Gluconacetobacter diazotrophicus PA1 5: one gene and its partner. Each later gene encodes a partner of the first gene's protein in a complex. Links are inferred from orthologs where the notes say so. Each region holds a gene or a part of one and is shown in the gene's direction. Other genes may lie near its edges. The genes, in order: uvrB and GDI_RS09470.

Evidence for each region.
Region 2: the proteins of uvrB (region 1) and GDI_RS09470 are in contact, whole or in part, in a crystal structure (PDB 7EGT), measured with the Thermus thermophilus proteins. The link is inferred for Gluconacetobacter diazotrophicus PA1 5 from one-to-one orthologs. Residues at the interface, in WP_096411307.1 of Thermus thermophilus: Glu23, Leu25, Arg26, Asp27, Gly28, Glu29, Arg30, Phe31, Arg55, Glu326, Asp327, Phe328, Glu379, Ser382, Gln383, His398, Gly400, Arg401; in WP_096412145.1 of Thermus thermophilus: His654, Arg656, Phe657, Gln666, Asp668, Glu669, Lys680, Arg681, Leu682, Ser683, Lys685, Tyr686, Ala687.

The regions. Positions count from the first base shown.
Region 1 is NC_010125.1:2,154,006-2,157,294, reverse strand. Bases 190-3,162 are described here. They hold uvrB (excinuclease ABC subunit UvrB), read left to right. Parts: upstream 190-546; coding sequence 547-2,778; downstream 2,779-3,162. Other genes in these bases: GDI_RS10035 (aldose 1-epimerase), read left to right, coding at 2,828-3,162; GDI_RS10045 (exonuclease domain-containing protein), read right to left, coding at 190-434. Also shown: more of GDI_RS10045, read right to left, coding at 1-189; more of GDI_RS10035, read left to right, coding at 3,163-3,289. UniProt on the Escherichia coli protein: The UvrABC repair system catalyzes the recognition and processing of DNA lesions. A damage recognition complex composed of 2 UvrA and 2 UvrB subunits scans DNA for abnormalities.
Region 2 is NC_010125.1:2,019,648-2,022,994, forward strand. The notes cover bases 81-3,111. They hold GDI_RS09470 (ATP-dependent helicase), read left to right. Parts: upstream 81-470; coding sequence 471-2,753; downstream 2,754-3,111. Other genes in these bases: GDI_RS09465 (JAB domain-containing protein), read right to left, coding at 81-423; GDI_RS09475 (50S ribosomal protein L11 methyltransferase), read left to right, coding at 2,750-3,111. Also shown: more of GDI_RS09465, read right to left, coding at 1-80; more of GDI_RS09475, read left to right, coding at 3,112-3,347. UniProt on the Escherichia coli protein: A helicase with DNA-dependent ATPase activity. Unwinds DNA duplexes with 3'-5' polarity. Translocates on single-stranded DNA with 3'-5' polarity. Initiates unwinding more efficiently from a nicked substrate than double-stranded DNA.

The DNA.
Region 1 (3,289 bases):
GGTTCGTCGGGCCACAGCCGCAGCGCGCATTTATAGGTGCAGATCCAGTGCAGTCCGGTCGTCAGGGCAGGCGGCAGGCTGCCGCGAATCCAGCCCTGTTCGAAACTGGCGCGATGGGCCGCCATCGCCGCCGGCCGGTCCGCCGGGTGCAGGATGTCGGGCGCGATCTCGGCAAAGGGCGGGGCGTCGCGCACGTGCGCGTCGGTAATGTGATGGATCGCCATGGTCTGCGGCGTGATGGGGCCGCCCGGGTGGGTCAGGCGCGCCCCGGGTGGGCCGGCCAGGGCCCAGGTGCCGTCGGCGTCCCGGGCGACATCCTGCCAGCCGATTTCGACGATCCCGCCATCGGCGGCATTCCGCCCGCTGGTTTCCAGGTCGATCACGCGGACGAACGGCGTGGGCGGGCTGCCGGAAGGGGGGATGGAACCGTCCATCCCGCGAGTGTAGGCCGCGCGGGCGAGATGCCAAGGCCGAATTGCGGCGGGGGGCGGGTGTGCGTGCGATGGGCCTTGCGTCCGGGTCGCGCGATCCCCACAGTCCGCAACTATGCCCGCGCCCGCCAGCAAGAAGACCCGCCGTCCCGATCCGTCGGACGAGATCGTGACCTTCCAGCCCGAACGGCAGCCGCCGAAGGAGAAGACGCGGCGACTGACCATCCAGTCGCCCTACGAACCGGCGGGCGACCAGCCGCGTGCCATCGGCGAACTGGTGGCGGGGGTCGAAGGCGGCGAGCGCGACCAGGTGCTGCTGGGCGTTACCGGGTCGGGCAAGACCTTCACGATGGCCAAGATCATCGAGGCGACGCAGAAACCCACCCTGATCCTGGCGCCGAACAAGACGCTGGCGGCCCAGCTCTATGGCGAGATGAAGCAGTTCTTCCCCGACAACGCGGTGGAATATTTCGTCAGCTACTACGATTACTACCAGCCCGAGGCCTATGTCCCGCGCTCGGACACCTATATCGAAAAAGACAGCCAGATCAACGAACAGATCGACCGTATGCGCCACGCCGCGACCCAGGCGCTGCTGGAACGCAACGACGTCATCATCGTGGCCTCGGTGTCGTGCATCTACGGTATCGGCTCGGTCGAAACCTATTCGCGCATGGTGGTGCGGCTGGAGGTCGGGGGGGAGATCGACCGCGACCGGCTGGTCAAGGCGCTGGTGGACCTGCAATACCGGCGCAACGACGCGGCCTTCCAGCGCGGAACCTTTCGCGTGCGCGGTGAAAGCGTGGACGTGTTCCCGGTGCAGAACGAGGACCGGGCCTGGCGGATCTCGCTGTTCGGCGACGAAATCGACGCCATCACCGAATTCGATCCGCTGACGGGCGACAAGACCGGCGACCTGCAGGAGGTCAGCATCTACGCCAACAGCCATTATGTCACGCCGCGCCCCACGCTGAACCAGGCGGTGATCGGCATCAAGCATGAACTGCGCCAGCGCCTGAACGACCTGACGGAAGAGGGCAAGCTGCTGGAGGCCGAGCGGTTGCAGCAGCGCACCACGTTCGACCTGGAGATGATCGAGACCACCGGGGTGTGCAAGGGAATCGAGAATTATTCCCGCTACCTGTCCGGCCGCCAGCCCGGCGATCCGCCGCCGACCCTGTTCGAATATTTGCCCGAGGACGCGCTGCTGATCGTCGATGAAAGCCACGTCACCGTGCCGCAGATCGGCGGCATGGAGCGGGGGGATTTCGCGCGCAAGTCCATCCTGTCGGAATTCGGCTTCCGCCTGCCGTCCTGCCTGGACAACCGGCCGCTGAAATTCGCGGAATGGGACCTGTTCCGGCCGCAGACGATCTTCGTCAGCGCCACCCCCGGCCCGTGGGAAATGGAACGCGTGGGCGGCGTCTTTGCCGAACAGGTCATCCGCCCCACCGGGCTGATCGACCCGGTGACCGATATCCGCCCGGTGGAACGGCAGGTCGATGATCTGCTGGCGGAATGCCGCCTGACCATCGCAGCAGGGGGGAGGGTGCTGGTCACGACCCTGACCAAGCGCATGGCCGAGGACCTGACCGATTACATGAACGAGGCCGGGATTCGCGTCCGCTACCTGCATTCGGACGTCGATACGCTGGAACGGATCGAAATCATCCGCGACCTGCGCCTGGGCGCGTTCGACGTTCTGATCGGCATCAACCTGCTGCGCGAGGGGCTGGACATTCCCGAATGTTCGCTGGTCGCGATCCTGGACGCGGACAAGGAGGGCTTCCTGCGCTCGCGCACCTCGCTGGTCCAGACGATCGGGCGCGCGGCGCGCAACGTGGACGGGCGCGTCGTGCTCTATGCCGACAAGATGACCGACAGCCTGCGCTACGCCATCGAGGAAACGGCGCGGCGGCGGGAAAAGCAGTCGGCCTGGAACGCGGCGCACGGGATCACGCCGCAATCGGTCCGCAAGCAGATCGGCGAGGCCCTGTCTTCGGTGTTCGAGCAGGATTACGTCACCGTCGCGCCCACGAAGGATGGGGATGTCGCGGAATTCGTCGGCAAGGATTTGGGCAGCGCGATCGCCGAGTTGGAAAAGCGGATGCGCGCGGCGGCGGCGGACCTGGAATTCGAAACCGCGGCGCGGCTGCGCGACGAGATCAAGCGGCTGGAGGCGCTGGAACTGGGACTGGACCCGGTACCGGTGCCCGTCTCGACGGCAGGCACCGGGCGGCCGCCCCGGCGCAAGGCGGGCAAGGGACCCGAGCCGTTGGGGCCGGGCGGCGGCGGATATGATCCGTCCAAGGGGCGTGGACCGCGCCGCCGAGGTGGGGGACGATAGAAAGACGTCGTCACGGCAACGCAACCGGCGACGCGGGAGAACGAACGGAATGATCGAACTGACTGCCGGAACGGGCCGGCTGGGATTGCTGCCCGAACTGGGGGGTGCCGTCGCCTACTGGAAGAGCCGCGACATCTGCGTGCTGCACGCCGTCAGCGACGCCAACCTGCTGGCGCAGCGGGGCCGGGCGGTTTCGGGCTATCCGCTGGTTCCGTTCTCCAATCGCGTGGCCAACGGCCATTTCCGGTTCGAGGGTACCGAGTATCGGATGAAGCCCAATTTTGGCGGCGAGTCCAATACCCTCCACGGGAATGGCTGGGAGCATCCGTGGCAACTGGAATTGCTGGCCGACGACAGTGCGACACTGGTGCTGGACTGGCATCCCCCCTACGAGCAGGTGACGGGCCAGGTGATCGGCCAGTGGCCCTTCGCCTATCGTGCGCAACTGCGCTTCGACCTGCGCGAGGACAGCCTGTCGATCGGTATGCTGATCGAAAACACCGACCTGCGG
Region 2 (3,347 bases), 130 kb from region 1 along the record:
CTGGCCGGGCGGTGCGCCGGTCAGGACCGTGTCGCAATAGGCCAGCACGGCATCCCAGTCGCGCATGGGCGTGCGCGTCAGCGGGTCGGGGCGCGACAGACGCTCGGCCACGCTGGCCGGCAGCATCAGCGGCAGCGCCACCCGGTCCGACAGGCCCGCCGCGCGCAGGGCATCGGCCGGCGCCGACAGCAGGGCGCCCAGGCTGCCGAACCGGTTCAGCAGCGCCTTGGCCATCGGCTTGGTATCGCGGCGCGGCACGCCGGAAAACAGCAGCATTTCAATAATTTCGTAATCGGCCAGCGACCCGGCGCCCGATGCCAGCACGCGCGCGCGCATCCGGGCGCGGTGCCCGGTGGGGCCGGTCTCCTTGAACGGGGCACTCTGTCGGGGGGCTTTCCCCCCATCCCCGCCCGTCCGTGTCATTCCATCCTCTCTTTCACGCCTGGCCACAGACCCGCCTGCCCGCGCGAATGCGCGCGCATAAGCTTGGTCATAATCTCCGGACGCCCTATACGGAAATCGTGACCCAGACCCCAGCCCCCTTCCCCGAGCGTCCCGCCGCTGATCGTCCCGACTACCTTCAGCGGCTCAATCCCGAACAGCGGGCGGCGATCGAGACGACCGACGGTCCGTTGCTGGTCCTGGCCGGCGCCGGCACCGGCAAGACGCGCGTCCTGACCACCCGCTTCGCCCATATTCTGCTGTCGGGCCGGGCGCGGCCATACCAGATCCTGGCGGTGACCTTCACCAACAAGGCGGCGCGCGAAATGCGCGAGCGGATCGGCGCCCTGCTGGGCGAGCCGGTCGAGGGATTGTGGCTGGGCACGTTCCATGCCCTGTGCGCGCGCATGCTGCGCCGCCACGCCGAATATGTGGGCCTGGGCAGCGGCTTCACGATCCTGGACACCGACGACCAGTTGCGCCTGCTGAAGCAGGTGATCGAACCCTTGCGCATCGACACCAAGCGCTGGCCGCCGCAGGGTATCCTGGGCGTCATCCAGCGCTGGAAGGACCGGGGCCTGACGCCCGAACGCGTGACCCCGGCCGAGGATTGCGACTTCGCCGGCGGGCAGTGCCGCCCGATCTATGCCACCTACCAGGCACGGCTGGTCCAGTTGAACGCCTGCGATTTCGGCGACCTGATGCTGCACGTGACCGAGATCCTGCGGACCCGGCCCGACGTGCTGGCCCAGTATCACCGGCTGTTCCGCTATATCCTGGTGGACGAATACCAGGACACGAACACGATCCAGTATCTGTGGCTGCGCCTGCTGGCCCAGCGCGAGGGCCAGCCCGCCAATATCTGCTGCGTGGGCGACGACGACCAGTCGATCTATTCCTGGCGCGGGGCCGAGGTCGAGAACATCCTGCGCTTCGAACGGGACTTCCCCGGAGCCGCCGTCGTGCGGCTGGAACGCAATTACCGTTCCACCGCCCAGATCCTGGGGGCGGCGTCCGGCCTGATCGCGCATAATGACGGGCGGCTGGGCAAGACCCTGCGCCCGGGACGCGAGGACGCATCGGGCGAGAAGGTGCGCGTGGCGTCGGTCTGGGATTCGGACGACGAGGCCCGCCTGGTGGGCGAGGAGGTCGAGCGGCTGCGCGCCGGGGGGCATTCCCTGGCGGAAATCGCGATCCTGGTGCGGGCCGGATTCCAGACCCGCGCGTTCGAGGAACGGCTGATCACCCTGGGCCTGCCCTATCGCGTCGTCGGCGGGCTGCGATTCTACGAGCGGTCGGAAATCCGCGACGCCATGGCCTATATGCGGGTGCTGAACCAGCCGGCGGACGACCTGGCGTTCGAGCGGATCATCAACGTGCCCCGGCGCGGCATCGGCGCGGCCGCGATGCAGAAATTCCATGTCGCCGCGCGCGAGGGCCAGATGCCTCTGGCCGCCGCCGTGATGGACCTGATCGCGCGGGGCGCGCTGAAGGGCCGCGCGCGCGAGCAGATGACCGCGCTGATGGCCTGCCTGGCGCGCGGACGCGAGGCCCTGCCGCGCGAGGGGCATGTGGTGGTGGTCGAAACGCTGCTGGAAGAAAGCGGCTATATCGACATGTGGAAGGCCGATACCTCGCCCGAGGCGCCCGGACGGCTGGACAACCTGAAGGAACTGGTGCGGGCCCTGGCGGATTTCGAAAGCCTGGGCGGCTTCCTGGAACACGTCGCGCTGGTCATGGAAAACGAGGAGAATGCCGGCGCCGAGCGCCTGAGCATCATGACCCTGCACGGCGCGAAGGGCCTGGAATTCGACACCGTCTTCCTGCCGGGATGGGAGGAAGGGGTCTTCCCGTCCCAGCGCACCCTGGACGAGGGCGGCCTGAAGGGGCTGGAGGAGGAGCGGCGCCTGGCCTATGTCGGCATTACCCGGGCGCGGCACCGGGCCGTCATCAGCCACGCCGCCAGCCGGCGCATCTACGGCAACTGGCAATCGGCGATCCCCAGCCGGTTCATCGAGGAACTGCCGGCCGAGCACGTCACCACCACGGGGGGCGCGGCGCAGGCACGGTCGCGGACGTTCGGCCATGCGCCCCTCTCTTCCACCGCCTTCCCGGTCATGGCGCGGCGGCCGCGCGTGACCGATGTGGGGGAAAAGGGCCCGACTGCCGCGATGGCGGTGGGAACGCGGGTCTTCCACCAGAAATTCGGATACGGAACCATATCGTCCGTCGAGGGCAACCGGCTGGAAGTCGCGTTCGAGAAAGCCGGCCCGAAACGGGTCCTGGATACATTTGTCGAGAAGATCCCATGACATCTCTGACCCGTCGGCATGCGACGGAACTGGAAACCATTGCCGTCACCGTCCCGGCCGAGGCCGTGATGGCGTACGAGGACGCGCTGTCGGTCGTCTGCACCACCATCGGCATTTTCGAACTGGATGACAGCCAGATCCTGTGGCGGGTCGAAGGCGTACGCGATGTCGGCTACGGCGACAGCGAACTGACGGGTGCGCTGGCACTGGCCGCGACCGTGACCGGCCACGCGGCGGAACTGGAACGCGTGCGGACCGAGGCCGAGGGCTGGCTGGCCCGGACCTATGATTCGTTTCCCGAACAGACGGTCGGGCGGCGCTTCGTCGTGCGCGGCACGCATCTGGACGCCCCTGCCGCGTCACGCCGCATCGCCATCACGCTGGATGCCGGGATGGCGTTCGGATCGGGCGAACATGGATCGACCCGGGGCTGCCTGCGGGCGCTGGAAAGCGTGGCGCATCGCCGCCCGCAGCGCATCCTGGACATGGGCTGCGGGTCGGGAATCCTGGCCATGGCGGCGGCGGCGCTGCTGCACCGCCCGGTACTGGCAGTCGATATCGAACCCTGGTCGGTGCGCACTACTGCGCAGAACG